DNA from 3 places in the Kocuria oceani genome. Region 1 is predicted to be linked to each of the others. Evidence: riboswitches for the same ligand, from Rfam matches in the RefSeq annotation. Region 1 holds a riboswitch; each other region holds the start of a gene.
The links. A riboswitch is a leader RNA that binds a small molecule or an ion and turns the genes downstream of it on or off. The one in region 1 is predicted to bind S-adenosylmethionine.
Positions count from the first base shown of each region.

Region 2: it holds a riboswitch for S-adenosylmethionine, as region 1 does, so the genes downstream of both, PU704_RS01575 (cobalamin-independent methionine synthase II family protein) here and PU704_RS11575 (hypothetical protein) in region 1, are expected to answer to the same signal.
Region 3: it holds a riboswitch for S-adenosylmethionine, as region 1 does, so the genes downstream of both, PU704_RS01705 (LLM class flavin-dependent oxidoreductase) here and PU704_RS11575 (hypothetical protein) in region 1, are expected to answer to the same signal.

Region 1 is NZ_JARAMH010000009.1:62,248-67,686, forward strand. Features, by position in the region: gene betT (choline BCCT transporter BetT) at 1-1,465, opposite strand, end outside; gene PU704_RS11560 (TetR/AcrR family transcriptional regulator) at 1,643-2,173, shown strand; gene cspE (transcription antiterminator/RNA stability regulator CspE) at 2,410-2,616, shown strand; gene PU704_RS11570 (hypothetical protein) at 2,803-2,988, shown strand; gene PU704_RS11575 (hypothetical protein) at 3,136-3,432, opposite strand; SAM riboswitch class IV at 3,441-3,554, opposite strand; SAM riboswitch class IV at 3,836-3,961, shown strand; gene PU704_RS11580 (hypothetical protein) at 3,975-4,163, shown strand; gene PU704_RS11585 (PIN domain-containing protein) at 4,186-4,569, shown strand; gene PU704_RS11590 (glycosyltransferase family 4 protein) at 4,573-5,439, opposite strand, start outside.
Region 2 is NZ_JARAMH010000001.1:317,272-322,710, reverse strand. Features, by position in the region: gene PU704_RS01595 (CoA transferase subunit B) at 1-315, opposite strand, end outside; gene PU704_RS01590 (CoA transferase subunit A) at 312-1,055, opposite strand; gene PU704_RS01585 (IclR family transcriptional regulator) at 1,199-1,978, shown strand; gene PU704_RS01580 (3-hydroxybutyrate dehydrogenase) at 1,995-2,750, opposite strand; SAM riboswitch class I at 2,923-3,027, shown strand; gene PU704_RS01575 (cobalamin-independent methionine synthase II family protein) at 3,040-4,257, shown strand; gene PU704_RS01570 (cobalamin-independent methionine synthase II family protein) at 4,333-5,439, shown strand, end outside.
Region 3 is NZ_JARAMH010000001.1:345,866-351,304, forward strand. Features, by position in the region: gene PU704_RS01695 (maleylpyruvate isomerase N-terminal domain-containing protein) at 1-639, shown strand, start outside; gene PU704_RS01700 (CoA-binding protein) at 799-1,263, shown strand; SAM riboswitch class IV at 1,348-1,462, shown strand; gene PU704_RS01705 (LLM class flavin-dependent oxidoreductase) at 1,539-2,957, shown strand; gene PU704_RS01710 (DUF4383 domain-containing protein) at 3,109-3,594, shown strand; gene PU704_RS01715 (baeRF2 domain-containing protein) at 3,698-4,828, opposite strand; gene PU704_RS01720 (hypothetical protein) at 4,989-5,219, shown strand; gene PU704_RS01725 (SDR family NAD(P)-dependent oxidoreductase) at 5,296-5,439, opposite strand, start outside.

The DNA.
Region 1 (5,439 bases):
TGGCTGCCTGCAGGGTCGGCACCCCGCCGACGAGCAGCATCGCCAGGGTCAGCAGGCCGGTGGCCGCGGCCCAGAACACGCGCAGCCACTTGGGCCCGTCCTGGGTGGGGTCCTGGATGGTCGAGGTGAACGTGGACATCACGAGTGCCCCGGAGTCGGCGCTGGTGACGTAGAACAGCAGCCCGGACAGGGTCGCCAGCGCGATGAGCAGCGGCGCGCCGGGGTACTGCTCGAGCAGGGAGTAGAAGGCCCGCTCGGGGGTGTTCATGGCGGCCTGTCCGAACGCGTCGTCGCCGCCGGTGACGATCTCCAGGGCGCTGTTGCCGAAGACCGAGACCAGGATGAGGATGAACACGAACGGCACGGTCAGGGTCGCGACCACGAACTCGCGCAGCGTGCGGCCACGGGAGATCCGGGCCAGGAACAGCCCCACGAACGGCGCCCAGGCGATCCACCAGGCCCAGAAGAACAGGGTCCAGCCGGCCATCCACTCGGCCGCCCCGGTGTAGGCGAAGGTGTCGAGCGCCATGGAGGGCAGCTCGGCCACGTAGTCGCCGAGGTTCTTCACGGTGGCGTCGAGCAGGAAGGACGTGCGCCCGGCGAGCAGCACCCAGGCCACGAGGGCCACGGCCATCAGGACGTTGAGCTCGGAGAGGCGGCGGATGCCCTTGTCCACGCCGGAGACGCAGGAGGCGGTGGCCATGACCACGGCCACGACGATCAGGGCGGTCTGCGCGGCGACGCCCTCCTCGATCCCGAACAGCAGGTACAGGCCGTAGTTGAGCTGGACGACGCCGATGCCCAGGGAGGTCGCCACGCCGAAGATCGTGCCCAGCAGCGCGGCGATGTCGACCGCGTCCCCGGCTCTGCCGTGCACCCGCCTGCCGATCAGCGGGTAGAGGGCCGAGCGGATGCTCAGCGGCATGTTCCACCGGTAGGCGAAGTAGCCGAAGGCCATGCCCATCAGGGCGTACATGGCCCAGCCGATCACGCCGTAGTGGAACAGCGTCCACACCACGGCCATGCGGGTCGCCTCCATGGTCCCGCCCTCGCCGGCCGGGGGACCGTAGTACTGGGTGACCGGCTCGGCCACCGAGAAGAACAGCAGGTCGATCCCGATCCCGGCCGCGAAGAGCATCGCGGTCCAGGTGAACAGGTTGTACTGCGGCCTCGAGTGGTCCGGGCCCATCTTGATGGTGCCCTCGCGCGAGACCGCGACGACCACCACGAAGGCCGTCACCACGGCGGCGGTGAGCACGTAGAACCAGCCCATGTTGGTCGCGATCCAGCCGACCACGGCGCCGATCACCGTGGAGGCCTGCGCGGGGGCCAGGATCGCCCAGAGGGAGAACAGGACGATGCTCACGCCGGAGCCGGCGAAGACGGCGCGGTTGACCTTGGGGTGGGTCCGCGCACCCGGCGGACCCTCGCTCTCGGGGGCGGATGTGGACGGGGCAGCGGTCATGTCGGGTCCTCCTGAGAAGGGTGGTCCGGATCTCGTGGGGTCGCCCGCACACCGGTCCGGGCGGACCGGGCGGGAGCGGGACGTCGTCGTCCCCGCGACGGCCGCTGTTCCGCCTGGACGGGACAGCGGCCTGCGTCACATAGTGTCACCAACCTTCCGGTTGGTAAAGTGGGGTGCATGAACTCCTCCAGCCGCGACCGCATCCTGAGCGGCGCCCTCGAACTCGTGCGCAGCGGCGGCACGGTGTCCCTGGAGTCGACCGCCCGCAGGGTGGGGCTGAGCAAGCCGGGGGTGATGTACCACTTCCGGACCAAGGAGGCGCTCATGTTCGCCCTGGTGGACCGGGTGCTGGACGGCTGGGACGCGGAGATGGCCCGGCGCCTGTCCGCCCCGCCGGAGCAGGTGCCCGCAGAGGAGCGCGTGCGCGCCTACCTGGACTGGTGCCTGTCCGGGGAGGTGGACGAGACCGACCTCGTGATGCTCACCGACCAGCGGCTGCGGGCCAAGCTGAAGAAGCACTGGGTGGAGCGGATCGCCCCCTGGGTGGACCTCCCCGACGACCTGCCCGTCGAGCAGCGCACCCGTCTGCTGGCCGTGCGTCTGCTGGCCGACGGCGTGTGGTTCGCCGACGCCGCCGACGTCTTCCCCCCGGACCCGCAGGAGCGGGCGCGGGTGCGCGCGATCGCCGACGAGCTGCTCGCGGGCTGAGCGGCACGCCGCCGGCCGGAGCCGGCGGCCGCGTCCGGCGCCCCGCACCGGGGTGGCGGGGCGCCGGAACTCGTGTACAGTGGAGCGAAGTTGTTGAGGTTGTCGTTTTTGTATTTCAAGCAGTTCGGCCCATCCGGGTGCAGCAGTTTTTCTGAGAAGACGTTTTCCACGCATCACAACTCTTGTGTTTCTCGAACGTCGGGAAACGTTCATCTCACGAAAGATCAGGTCTCACCATGACTACCGGTATCGTCAAGTGGTTCAACGCTGACAAGGGCTTCGGCTTCATCACCCCCGAGGACGGCTCCAAGGACGTCTTCGCCCACTTCTCCGCGATCAACTCGGGCGGCTTCCGCTCCCTGAACGAGAACGACCGCGTCGAGTTCGAGACCCAGGACGGCCCCAAGGGCCCCCAGGCCGCGAACATCACCGTCATCTCCTGACGTTCTCCTCGAAGGGCTCACGGGCCCGTTGATCGTCCAGAACCGCCGCCGGGCCTGCGCCCGGCGGCGGTTCTGTCGTTCCGCCGGCAACAGCCTGCGGACTCTCGCACGCGGCGCCGGTGGGTGCCGCGCCGCCGGATGTCGTGCCGTCGGATCTCGTGCCGTCGCCGACCGGGAGGAGCTCGCATGACCGGACCCGTCCCGTCCCGTCCGCCGGACGAGGAGGACCCCTTCGTGGTGAACCGCGTCTCCGACGCCGAGCTCGACGTCTTCGTGCCCTTCGAGCTCGAGGTCTGCGAGTGGGAGCTGGACGGCTCCGCCGACGAGGCGGGGGAGGGCTGGGGCTCGGCCGGGGACTACGGCCTGGAGTGAGCCGCCGCGCCGCGGGAGCCGCTCCGCCGAGGGCCACGGCGCCGCACGCGCGACGGCGGCTCCCGGACGTCCGGCGCCGTGGCGCCGACCGCACGACGAAGGCCGCAGCCCATCGGGCTGCGGCCTTCGTCGTGTCCGGCCCGCCGGCTACGCCGACAGCGGGAGGGACGCGGGGTGGAGCTTGAAGAACGGGTGCCGCCCGGTCGCGGCCAGGGCGCCGGGGACGAGGAGCTGGCGGTACTTGGCGCACCATTGCGCGGTGCCCGCCGTGTGCTCGGCCGCGGCGGCGAGGTCGTCGGCCTCCGCGCTGAGGTACTCCTGCACGTCGCCGTCCGTCGAGGTGATCCGGACGAGGTGCAGATCGGGGAGGGCGGTGACGGTGACGTCGACCCATTCCTCCCGCTGATCGGTGGTGGAAGTGATTCTTTCTTCGGACATGGTCATGTTTTCTCCTGACGTTCTTGCGGGCATCCGATGCCGTTGCCCGCCGCTTCGTCATCCGATCCACCCGGGAACATCGGGTTGGCGCACAGCGGGTCGGAGCCCCTCCGCGGTCCCTCCGGAAGGCGGTGCGCCCTCCGTCGAGCACGCGGATGCCGCATCTCGAGAAGCAGATCCAGGCTACCCCGCGCCTCCGACAGACCGGCAAGACGGCCATGACTTGTGTGACCGAACCGTGATGTCGGCCGCAATGTCGGGGGCCGCCCGGGTGCTCGAAGCCCATTCCAGCGCAACGATGTGTCGGCGAGGTGTCGCCGCGGTGACGGGACGGGGAAGGTCGGCTCACACGCCCGGCCACACCGGCCGGGCGGGACCCGGCGGGGAGGATGTGGTTGAATGGGGGCAGCTTCAAGAGATCCGGTCGCCAAGCTCCGACTAGACCGGGCACCAACCCCATGTTCACGGGTGGTTCGGATGACGAAGCGGCTCGCATCGCCGCCGTGGCGGCACCCGCTGCGAGCAAGAGCGCCCGAAGGATCCTGGTCATGTCAGACGCCCTTCCCACCGTCGTCGCCGCCCGCCCGGGTGGGCCCGCCCCCGTTCCCGAGGCTCCGGCCGTGCTCGGCTGCGCGGCGATGAGCATCGACGACTACGCCCGGGTGGTTCAGGCGCGCACGGAGTTCGTGGACTTCCTGCTGGCGCCCGTCCGCGGCCGCCTCGCCGCCGCGGCCTGAGGACCGGCGGAGGATCCACGCCATGGACCTGCTCCTGGACCGCTCCGTGCTGCTCGGGGTGCGCACCCCGGAGCGCGCGCCCGAGCTGACCGCCGCCCTGCGCCGGCACGGCCACCGGCGGCTGTTCCTGTCCGCCCTGGTGCTGGGGGAGCTGCTGTCGGACCGGCCCGACGAGACGCCGTGGACCGAGCAGCTGGAAGCGCGCTTCCCGGACCGTGTGCTCCCCGTGGACGCCGCGGTGAGCCGGGCGTGGGGCGCTCTCGGCGCCGCGGGGACGGCCGACCCGGTGGCCGGTCTGACCGCTGCCACCGCCCTGGTGCACGGGCTGACGGTGCTCAGCGCCGAGCCCGGACGGTACGCCGGCACGGGCGTGCCCGTGCTGGACGCGGTCCCCGCCCGGGGATAGGCCTCAGACGGTCCGGCGGTGGCGCGGGCCGCGGGCGCCCAGGGCCACGGCCCGGTCGTAGTGCTCCAGCAGCTGCCCGACCAGCACGTCCCAGGTCCGGCCCTGCACGGCGGCGTGCGCGGCGGCCCCGAAGGCGGCCCGCTTGGCCTCGTCGCCGAGCAGGTCGGCCACGTGCCCGCGCAGCGCCGCGAGGTCCCCCGGCGGGTAGAGCCAGCCGGTGCGGGAGGAGTCGACGAGGTCCACCGGACCACCCCGGCCCGTGGCCACCACCGGCACCCCCGAGGCCATGGCCTCCTGCACGGTCTGGCAGAAGGTCTCGAACTCGCCCGGGTGCACGAACACGTCGAGGGAGGCCATGATGCGGGCGAGCTCGGCCCCGGAGCGGCGACCCGTGAAGTGCGCGTCCGGCAGGCGGCGCCGCAGCGCCTCCTCCTCCGGCCCGGACCCCACCACGACGAGGCGGGTGCCGGGCAGGTCCGCGACCGCGGCGAGGTCCTCGACCTGCTTCTCCGGGGCGATCCGGCCCACGTAGCCCACGATCCGGCGGCCGCCCGCGACCTCCGCCCGCCACCGCTCGTCGCGGTGCCGCGGGCAGAAGCGGGCGGTGTCCACACCGCGCCGCCACAGGTGCACGTCGCGCACCCCGTGCACGGTGAGCTGCGCCACCGCCGAGGAGGAGGGGGCGAGGGTCAGGGCCGCGGCGTTGTGCATGCTCCGCACGTGCCCCCACAGGAGCTGCTCGAGGAAGGGCGCTCCGTACTTCGCCGCGTAGCCGGGCACGTCCGTCTGGTACACGGCCACGGCCGGCACGCCGAGCTGCTGGGCCGCGAGGATTGCCCGCCGGCCGAGGACGAACGGGGAGGCGACGTG
Region 2 (5,439 bases), on a different contig from region 1:
CATGGCCCCGAGGATCGCGATCTTGACGTGGCCGCCGCGGATCATCCCGAAGGACGTGGCGGAGTCGAAGATCGAGGCCCCGGGCAGCAGGGTGATGGTCTGCTTGCCCGCGTTGATGAGGTCCGGGTCCTCCTCCCCCTCGTAGGGGAAGGGGCCCATGCCGAGCACGCCGTTCTCGGACTGCAGCACCACGTTCACGCCCTCGGGCAGGTTGTTGGCCACCAGGGTGGGGATGCCGATGCCGAGGTTGACGTAGTCGCCGTCGGAGAGCTCCACGGCGGCGATCGCCGCCATCTCGTCGCGGGTCCAGCTCATGCCTGGTCTCCGTTCTGCGGGGAGGGCTGCCCGGCCGTGGCGGGGCGGGGGCGGACGGTGCGCTGCTCGATGTCCTTGGGCGCACCGCTGTACTGCAGGACGTGCTGGACGTAGACGCCGGGGGTCACGACGTGGTCCGGATGGATCTCGCCGACCGGCACGAGGTGCTCGACCTCGGCGACGGTGACCTTCCCCGCGGTGGCGACGATCGGGTTGAAGTTGCGCGCGGTGTAGCGGTAGACGAGGTTGCCGTCGGTGTCACCGGTGTGGGCGTGCACCAGGGCGATGTCCGCGACGATGCCGCGCTCCTGCACGTAGGTCTCGCCGTCGAACTCGGCGTGCGGCTTGCCCTCGGCCACGAGGGTGCCGACCCCGGTCCTCGTGTAGAAGGCGGGGATGCCCGCGCCGCCGGCCCGGAGCCGCTCGGCGAGCGTGCCCTGCGGATTGAACTCGACCTCGAGCTCGCCGTCCAGGTACTGCTGGGCGAAGAGCTTGTTCTCGCCCACGTAGGAGGCGAGCACCTTCGTCACCTGGTGGTTCTCCAGCAGCACCCCGAGGCCCTTGCCGTCCACGCCCATGTTGTTGGAGACCACCGTGAGACCGGTGACCCCGGAGTCGCGGACCGCCTCGATGAGGTCCCGCGGGATCCCGCTGAGCCCGAACCCGCCGACGGCGAGCGTCATGCCGTCCCGCAGCTGCTCCGCCAGCAGCCCGGCGGCGTTGTCGATGACCTTGGACACCCTTGTCCCTTCCTGTCGGTGATCTGTGACCCAGGACTCAATCTAGGAACACCCCACATACCGGTCAACCGGTGCGCCGGGATCCCGCGGGCTTTCCTCAGCATCCGGCCATCAGGTCGCGCAATGTCCATATAGTGGAGTTCATGACGGGAAAGGTCGGGGCCGGCCCGGGCACCCAGGTGGTCCACCGCGTCGCGCAGCTGCTGCGCGCCGTCGCGGGGCGGGAGGAGGGCAGCACCGTGGCGGAGCTCGCGGCGGCGACCGGGCTGACGCGCCCCACCGTGCACCGCCTCCTGACGGGCCTGGCCGAGGAGGGGCTCGTGGACCGCCCGGCCGGCAGCACGGCGTGGCAGCTCGGCCCGGAGCTCTACGTGCTGGGCGCGGTCGCGGCCCACCGCTACCCGATCCGGGAGCTGGCCGGACCGTCGCTGCGCCGGCTCGCCGAGGCCACGGGGGAGAGCGCGTTCCTCTCGGCCCGCCGCGGACCCGAGACCGTGTGCCTGGCCCGGGTCGAGGGGGCCTTCCCGATCCGCTCCCACGTGCTGTACGAGGGCCTGCGGCTGCCGCTGGGCGTGGCCTCGGCCGGCTTGGCGGTCCTGGCCCACCTGCCGGACGCGGAGGTGGAGCGGATCCTCGCCGCCACGCCCGCCGCCCGCGCCGAGTGGGGCCCGCTGCACACCCCCGAGCGGATCCGCGAGCTGCTGGAGGACGTGCGGCGGGAGGGCTTCGCGGTGAACCCGGGACTGATCGTGGAGGGCAGCTGGGGCATGGCCGCGGCCGTCTTCGACACGACCGGCGCCCCCGTCTACGCCCTGAGCCTCACCGGGATCGAGCCCCGCTTCGCCGGGGAGCGCCGCGGGCTCCTGGGGCGGGCGCTGCTCACGGAGGCCCACCGGCTCTCCCGGGAGCTCGGCCACCGCTGAGCGGCCCCCGGCCCGCTCAGCGCGCCGTCCAGCCGCCGTCCATCGTGTAGGACGCGCCGGTGACCATGGCGGCGTGCGGTCCGGCCAGCCACGCCACGAGGCTGCCGACGTCCTCGGGCTCCACGAGCTTCTTCACCGGCGTCTCGCCGAGCATGATCCGCTCCACGACCTCGGCCTCGGGGATCCCGTGCACCCTGGCCTGGTCCGCGACCTGCTTCTCCACCAGCGGGGTGCGCACGTAACCGGGGTTGACGCAGTTGCTGGTCACCCCGTGCGCCGCCCCCTCCAGGGCCACGGTCTTGGACAGCCCCTCGAGGCCGTGCTTGGCCGCGACGTAGGCGCTCTTGTAGGGGGAGGCCCGCAGCCCGTGCACGGAGGAGATGTTCACGACCCGCCCCCAGCCCCGCTCGTACATGTGCGGCAGGGCCGCGCGCACCAGCAGGAACGGGCTCTCGAGCATGAGCACGAGGATCCGGTGGAAGTCGGCGGGGTCGAAGTCCTGGATCGGGGCGACCTTCTGGATGCCGGCGTTGTTCACCAGCACGTCCACCTCCAGACTCAGCCCGGCCAGCGCCGCGGTGTCGAGCAGGTCGACGGCCCACGCCCGCCCCTCGAGCTCGTCCGCGACCCGCTGCGCACCGGCCTCGTCGACGTCGGCCACCACCACGTGCGCCCCGGCGCCCGCCAGAGCCCGGGCCGCGGCCAGCCCGATGCCGCTCGCTCCACCGGTCACCAGCGCGGTGCGGCCCTCGAGGCCGTGGTCCTGGAACATGGGGAACCTTCCTTCCGTCCGCCGCGCCCACAGGGTCCGGGGCACCGGTCACCGTCACGGTATGTGATCCGGAGCACGACGGCGAGCAGGGACCCGCGCGTCACACGGCGTCATGCCCGTCACGCGGCTCCCGAATGGCGCAACGTCCCGGCCGTGGGATTGGATGGGGTCGTCACCATCCAGAGCGGCCGAGAGACCTGGCTCGACGACGCCGCAGCAACCCGCACGGACGGCCCCGCGCCCTCCGCCCCGGTGCTACCGCCAGGACCGATGGAAAGGACAGCGCCCCATGCTGCACAGTGCCGACCGCATCCTCACGTCCCACGCCGGGTCCCTCCCCCGGACCCCGGAGCTGCTGCAGGCCAACGAGGCCCGCCTCCCGGGCGCGGCCGGTACCGAGGAGTTCGACCGCCTGCTGCGGGACGCCGTCGTGGACGTCGTGCGCCGCCAGCGCGAGGCCGGCATCGACGTGGTCAACGACGGCGAGTACGGCCACGCGATGACCCACTCGGTGGACTACGGCGCGTGGTGGACCTACTCCTTCGACCGCACGGGCGGGCTCGAGATCGTCGACGACAACGACATCCACGTCCCGAAGCGCTCGGCCCCCGGCAGCGTGGTGCTCACGAGCTTCCTGGACCGGCGGGACCTCGCCGCCTTCCACGACGCCTACACGGACCCCTCCTCCGGCATCCACCTGGCCGACCCCGACCTGCCGCCGCCCGTGTTCCCGGCCGCGACCGGCCCGCTCTCCTACACCGGCCAGGCCGCGGTGGCCTCCGACGTCGCGGGCCTCACCGCCGCGCTGCGGGAGACGGGGGCGGCCGAGGGCTTCGTCGCCGCCCTGTCCCCCGGCTCGGCCGCGCGGATCGGCAACCACCACTACGCGAGCGAGGAGGAGTTCCTCTACGCGTGGGCGGACGTGCTGCGCGAGGAGTACACCGCGATCCTCGACGCCGGCCTGGTGCTGCAGATCGACGACCCCTCCATCGCCGAGTCCTGGGACCAGATCAACCCGGAGCCGGCCGTCGAGGACTACCGGCGCTTCGTCCAGGTACGGGTGGAGGCCCTCAACCACGCCCTGCGCGGCCTGCCCCAGGATCGGATCCGCTTCCACCTGTGCTGGGGCTCCTGGCACGGCCCGCACACCACGGACCTCGAGTTCAGGTACCTGGTGGACCTGCTGCTCTCGATCGACGCGGGCGCCTACTCCTTCGAGGGCGCCAACGCCCGGCACGAGCACGAGTGGAAGGTCTGGGAGGACCACGCCCTGCCCGAGGGCAAGCTGATCCTGCCCGGCGTGGTCTCGCACGCCACCAACGTCGTGGAGCACCCCGAGCTCGTCGCCGACCGGATCGAGCGCTACGCGAGGCTCGTGGGGCGCGAGAACGTCATCGCCTCGACCGACTGCGGCCTGGGCGGGCGGGTGCACCCGCAGATCGCGTGGGCGAAGCTCGAGACGCTCGCCCGCGGCGCCGAGCTCGCCTCGCGCCGGCTCTGGGCCTGAGCGCCCCGCTTCCCCCCGCCCCCGCCACCCTTCCCCGCTGCCCGCCCCCGCCGCCCCACTCCGAGGAGCACCTCCATGACCCTGCAGAACACCGACCGCGTGCAGACCACCCATGTGGGCTCCCTGCCCCGGATCCCCCGCCTCCTGGAGGCCAACCGGCAGCACGCCCAGGGGGCGATCACGTTCGAGCAGCTCACGGACGAGCTCGCCACGGGCGTCGAGGACGTCGTGCGGCGCCAGCGGGAGACCGGCGTGGACGTCGTCAACGACGGCGAGTACGGGCACACGATGTCCAGCGCCGTCGACTACGGGGCCTGGTGGAACTACTCCTTCTCGCGCCTCGGAGGGCTGACGCCCACGGACGAGGACCGGTGGGCGTCCACGGAGCGCCGCCGCTCCTCGCCCGGACACGTGGTGCTCACCAGCTTCCCGGACCGCCGGGACCGGGAGCGGTTCCGGGAGGCGTACGAGGACCCGGCGTCGGGCATCCTCACCGGGCGCTCCTCGACCGCGCAGCCGAAGATCACCGGGCCGCTGACCTACACCGGCCAGGAGGCGGTGGCCTCCGACGTCCGCAACCTCAAGGCCGCCATGGCGGCCACGGGCGCGGAGACCGGGTTCGTCGCCGCGCTGTCCCCCGGCTCCTGCGCGCGCGTGACCAACGAGTACTACCGGACCGACGAGGAGCTCGTGTACGCGTGCGCCGACGCGATGCGGGAGGAGTACCTGGCGATCACCGGCGCCGGGCTGATCGTGCAGATCGACGACCCCTCCATCGCGGAGTCCTGGGACCAGGTCAACCCGGAGCCCACGGTGGAGGACTACTTGGCGTTCACCCGGCTGCGCGTCGAGGCCCTCAACCACGCGCTGCGCGGGATCCCCGAGGAGCAGGTGCGCTTCCACCTGTGCTGGGGCTCCTGGCACGGCCCGCACACCACGGACCTCGAGCTCAAGCACCTCGTGGACCTCATGCTGACCATCGAGGCCGGCGGCTACACCTTCGAGGGCGCCTCCGCCCGCCACGCCCACGAGTGGAAGGTCTGGAAGGAGCACCCGCTGCCCGAGGGCCGGGTGATCATCCCCGGAGTGGTCTCCCACTCCACGAACGTCGTGGAGCACCCCGAGCTCGTCGCGGACCGGATCGAGCAGTTCGCCTCGGTGGTCGGCCGGGAGAACGTCGTC
Region 3 (5,439 bases), on a different contig from region 1:
GACGCCTGCACGGCGTTCGCGGCGGTCCTCGACGGGCTCGGTGACGACGACTCCTGGGCGCCCACCGGCTGCCGCGGGTGGTCGGTGCGCGACCTCGCCCACCACTGCGCCGCGGACGCGGTGCGCGGTCTGGTCGCCCTGCACACGCCCACCACGGCCCGCCCGGACCGGGACGCCGCGACCTACTGGGCGGCCCGGGGCGCGGATGCCGTGGCCGCGGCCGAGGTCCGGCGCCGCACCCGGGCGGCGGCGAGCCTCTACCCGGAGTGGGATGAGCTGCGGGGGCACTACCGGGAGTCGGCGCGGGCGCTCGTGCACGCGGCGGAGCGCTGCCGGCCCGGCGGGACGGTCCGCACCCAGGGCCACGTGCTCCGGGTCGACGACCTCCTGAGCACCCTGGCGGTGGAGTCCACGGTGCACCACCTGGACCTCATCGAGCACCTGGAGGGCTGTCCGGGACCGGCGGTGGACGGGCTCGCCGAGGTCCGCCGGGTCCTCATCGACCTGTGGGAGCGGGAGCCGCCCGAGCACTGGAGCGATGAACACTTCGCCCGGGTGGGCACCGGCCGGGCGGCCCTGCCCGCCCAGGACCGGGCCCAGCTGGGCCCGGAAGCAGACCTCCTCCCCCTCTTCTCCTGACCCTCCGCCCCCCCGCCGAGGTTGCACGTGTCGGCGTCCCGTGCGCGGTGGATTCATAGGGTCGTTGCAACGCTTCGGTCGGTGGCCGGGACCTGCAATCTCGGGACACGGTGGGGCGCGATCGGGGCGAGCGGGGCGGGTCCGTGCCAGGGTGGGGGCATGAGCCGCAACGATCCCGCCGTGATCGACCGCCTGATGACACAGCCCGGACGCTGGGCCGTGGTGGGGCTGACCGGGAACACGGCCCGGCCCGCGCACTCGGTCGCGAAGCGCATCCGGGACGACCTCGGCATGACGATCGTCCCGGTCAACCCGAAGGGCGAGGTGGTGCACGGGGAGCCCGGCTTCCGCACGCTCGCCGAGGTCCCGGGGCCGATCGACGTGGTGGACTGCTTCGTCAACTCCCGCCGCGTCGGAGCGGTCGTGGACCAGGCCGTCGCCGCCGGCGCGAGGACCGTGTGGCTGCAGCTGGGCGTCGTGGACCACGCGGCCGCGGCCCGCGCCGCCGCCGCCGGGCTGGACGTGGTGATGGACACGTGCCCGCTGATCGAGCTCGGGGCGCGGCTGCGGCAGGGCTGGACGCTGGACCCGCGGCGCACCCCGCCGCTCGCGCCGCCGGTCTGACTCCTGCCGCGGTCCTGCCGCGCACCGGGAGGACGAGGGGTTGCCCCGCGTCCGGGGGGACCCGCTAAGCTGGTCCGCGACGACGATGACGAGTCCCGACGCGAAGCTCTGGCTGGTCGGGCGGCAACCCTCTCCCGTAGCGGGGTGCCCCAGATGAACATCGGGCCGCGGCGCACCCGCCCCGCGGCAAGTACGGCGCCCCTGAGTGCGTCGGACCCGCGAGCAGGTCTTCACGACGCACGGGCGCGGGTCGGTGATCGACCGTGGAGGTCCCTGTGAGCAAGCGCATCGCCCTGAACGCCTTCGACATGACCTGCGTGGGGCACCAGGCCCCGGGCCTGTGGAAGCACCCGCGCTCCCGTGCCGACGAGTACAACACCCTCGAGTACTGGACGGATGTCGCCCAGGTCCTGGAGAAGGGCCTGTTCGACGCGATGTTCCTCGCCGACGTGGTCGGCTACTACGACGTCTACCAGAACTCCGCGGCGCCGGTGATCAAGGACGCCACCCAGATCCCGGTCAACGACCCGTTCATGCAGATCTCCGCGATGGCGGCCGTGACCAAGCACCTCGGCTTCGGGGTGACCAGCGCCATCACCTACGAGCAGCCGTACCCGCTGGCGCGGAAGTTCGCGACCCTCGACCATCTGACCAGGGGTCGGATCGGCTTCAACGTGGTGACGTCCTACCTGAAGTCCGCGGCCGAGAACCACGGACTGACGGAGCAGATCTCCCACGACGAGCGGTACGAGATCGCCGAGGAGTTCATGGAGGTCTGCTACAAGCTGTGGGAGGGGTCCTGGGAGGACGGCGCGGTCAAGCGCGACCGCAGGAACGGGGTCTTCGCCGACCCGTCCCTCGTGCACCCCATCCAGCACCACGGCAAGTACTTCGACGTGCCGGGCATCGGGCTGACCGAGCCGTCCCCGCAGCGCACCCCGCTGATCTTCCAGGCCGGTGCCTCCTCGCGCGGGCGCGCGTTCGCCGGGCGGCACGCGGAGGCCGTGTTCGTGGGCGGCATCCGCCCGGACCTCACCCGCGTGGTCACCGACAAGCTGCGCGACGAGGCCGAGGCCCAGGGCCGGGGGCGGGACGACCTCAAGATCTTCGCCATGCTGCACGTGATCGTCGACGAGACCGACGCGAAGGCCGAGCAGAAGCGCCGCGACTACGAGCAGTACGCGGACGCCGACGGCGCCCTGGGCCTGGTGGGCGGCTGGTCCGGGGTGGACCTGGGCCGCTACGACGAGAACGACGTGCTGGAGTACATCAAGACCGACTCCATCCAGTCCTTCCTCACCCCGTTCACCACCGCGGACCCGAAGAAGAAGTGGACGGTCAGGGAGGTCGCCAAGCACATCTCGATGGGTGGGATGGGCGTGCCGATCGTCGGGTCCCCGCAGACGGTGGCCGACGAGCTGGAGCGGTGGATCGACGACGGTGGCCTGGACGGCATCAACCTCGCCTACCACGTCTCCCCGGGCTCGTTCGAGGACTTCGTGGAGTGGGTCGTGCCGGAGCTGCAGAAGCGCGGCCGCTACCGCACCGCCTACGAGGGCACCACGCTGCGCGAGAACGTCTACGGTGCCGGACAGACCAAGGTGCTCGACACCCACCCGGCCGCCCGGTACCGGGGCGCCTACGCCGGCAAGCCGTCCGCCGCCGACACGCCCGCCCGCGATCTCGTGTCCTGACCCGTCCGTGACCGGGGAGGTCCGCCACAACGTTTGATCTCGGACGCCGACGCAGTACGCTGGTGGTACCAAGCATGCTTTCCATGAACGTCCGCCCCTCCGGGATCCGCACCCCGGATCACCGCAGACACACAGGAAGCGAGGCACCACCATGACCACCCCCGCCGCCCGGCCGGACCGCCGGACCACCCACCGCTCGCCCGTCCAGACCGCTGCTCTTCTGTACGGCGCGGTCTTCCTGCTCGTGGGCATCGCAGGATTCATCCCCGGCATCACCACGAACTACGACCAGCTCATGGTCGCCGGCCACCAGTCCGAGGCCATGCTCCTGGGCATCTTCCAGGTGTCCTGGCTGCACAACATCGTCCACCTGCTCTACGGCGTGGCCGGCCTCGCCCTGGCCCGCTCCGCCTCCGGGGCCCGCAACTACCTGCTGTGGGGCGGCCTGGTCTACCTGGTCCTGTGGATCTACGGCCTGCTCGTGGGCCAGGAGTCGCAGGCGAACTTCGTTCCCCTGAACACCGCCGACGACTGGCTGCACCTGTTCCTGGGCGTGACCATGGTGGGCCTGTCCTTCCTGCGCCGCGACACCCACGACCGCAGCGCCACGCGCAACACCACCGGCCCGGCCTACTGACCGCTCCGCCGGTGCGGTGCGCAGAGCGGGCGCACCCAGCAGGCCGGCACCGCAACGGCTCCCCCGCCTCGGCGGGGGAGCCGTTGCCGTGCCGCGGGGCCGGTCAGCCGGCCGGGGCGGCGCTCCAGCGCAGCAGGGCCGCAACGTCCGTGCTGTCCGGCAGGGCACCGGGCGGCACGAACACAGGCCGGCCGTCGGTCAGCACCGCGGCGCGGACCAGCGCGGCGTCGGCGGGGACCCGGCCGAGCACGCGGGCGCCCACGGCCTCCGACTCCGTCACGGCGATCCACGGCTCGGCGTCCAGTGCGAGCAGCTCCTGCTCCGCGTCCAGGTGGGTGTCGTCGATCAGCAGGGTCTCGGCCTGCGCCTGCTGGAGCGCCGCGACCACCGGTTCGATCCCGGACACCGCCGTGGGGTCCGGGCGTCCCCGCTGCTCGGCCAGCCGCTCGAGCAGCTCGTGCTGCCGGTGGGCGATGACCTCCGCGACGCGCCCCTCGACCTGGTGGGCGAAATCGGCGGACTGGCTGCCCTCGGCCCGGGTGTTCGCGTCCACGACGCTCACCAGGGCGCGGGCGGCCTTCGACAGCTGCTCCTCGACGAGGCCCCGGGCCCGCAGGTCCCCGGCCAGGACCACCAGCTGCGCCCCGCTCCCGGCCACGACCTTGTCGATCTGCTCGGCGACCTGCTCCGTGTTGCGCCGCCACACGTCCTCGGTGTGCCGCTGCCAGCGTCCCTGCGACCAGCCGCCGCCGGGGAACTTCTTCAGGTGCTCGGTCTCGCCCTCGATCTGCTGCTCGTCCAGGGCGCGGGCCCGGCTGGCGTACTCCAGGCAGATCTCGCCGCCGTCCCGCCCCACCTCGGCCACCACGTAGGGGAAGTCGTCCGGACGGTGCCGGAACAGGGGGGTGAGGTCGGGCACCTCGCCCACCTCGAGCACGCCGCGCCCGGCCAGGGGGCCGGGGAGGACCTCGTCGATCTCCACGGTGCCGTCGCGCACCAGCAGATAGCGGCACACCGGGTCCGGCACGCCCTCCGCCGGGCGCACGGCGGCCTCCACCGCGGCGAGATCGGCCTTGGACGCCCCCTGCTGCTCCAGCTCCCGGCAGATGTTCTCCGGCAGGACGTCGATCGCGTGCAGCGAGTCGACCGTGCCCGTGCTGATGTCCGTGTACACGGTGCACCAGGGGCCTGTGCTCTTGAACAGTTCGGCGTAGCGATGGAATCGACTCGTCATGGTGGACAACTCCTGCTGTTGAGCGGTGCTTCCTGTGGTGCAGACCACGTTATCGGACGCCCAGGGGGCTGGGAACAGCGGCCGGGCCGAGTAGGGTCGGACGCACGCGACCGGTCGCCCGACCGGTGGCTCCATCGGTCCCACGACGCAGGAGGAAGCCATGAGCGACGCACCCGCATCGAGCAGCGAGTACGACGAGGCCGACCGGCTCGAGCAGTCGATCGACGCCGAGCCGCCCGAGATGGACGACCAGGACGTCGAGGCGTCGGCGCACACCCCCGACCGTTCGGAGGCGTCCTCCCTCGAGGCGAATCCCGCCGACCTCGAGGAGCAGGACCGCGAGGTGGCGCTCGACGAGCCGGCCGAGGGCTCGACGCTCGAGGAGATCTGAGCCCGGCGCCGCGCGGGCCCGCCCGGCCGTTCCCGCGGACGGCCCGCGGCGGGCGCCGCCGCGCAGGGCGCGCGGCTCAGACCGCCGACCAGCCGCCGTCCGAGGGCAGGACGACACCGTTGACGTTGGACGCGTCGTCGCTGGCGAGGAAGACGATGACGGCGGCCACCTGCTCGGCCGTGGCGGTGTAGGGGACGTTCTGCAGGAACGCCCCCATCCG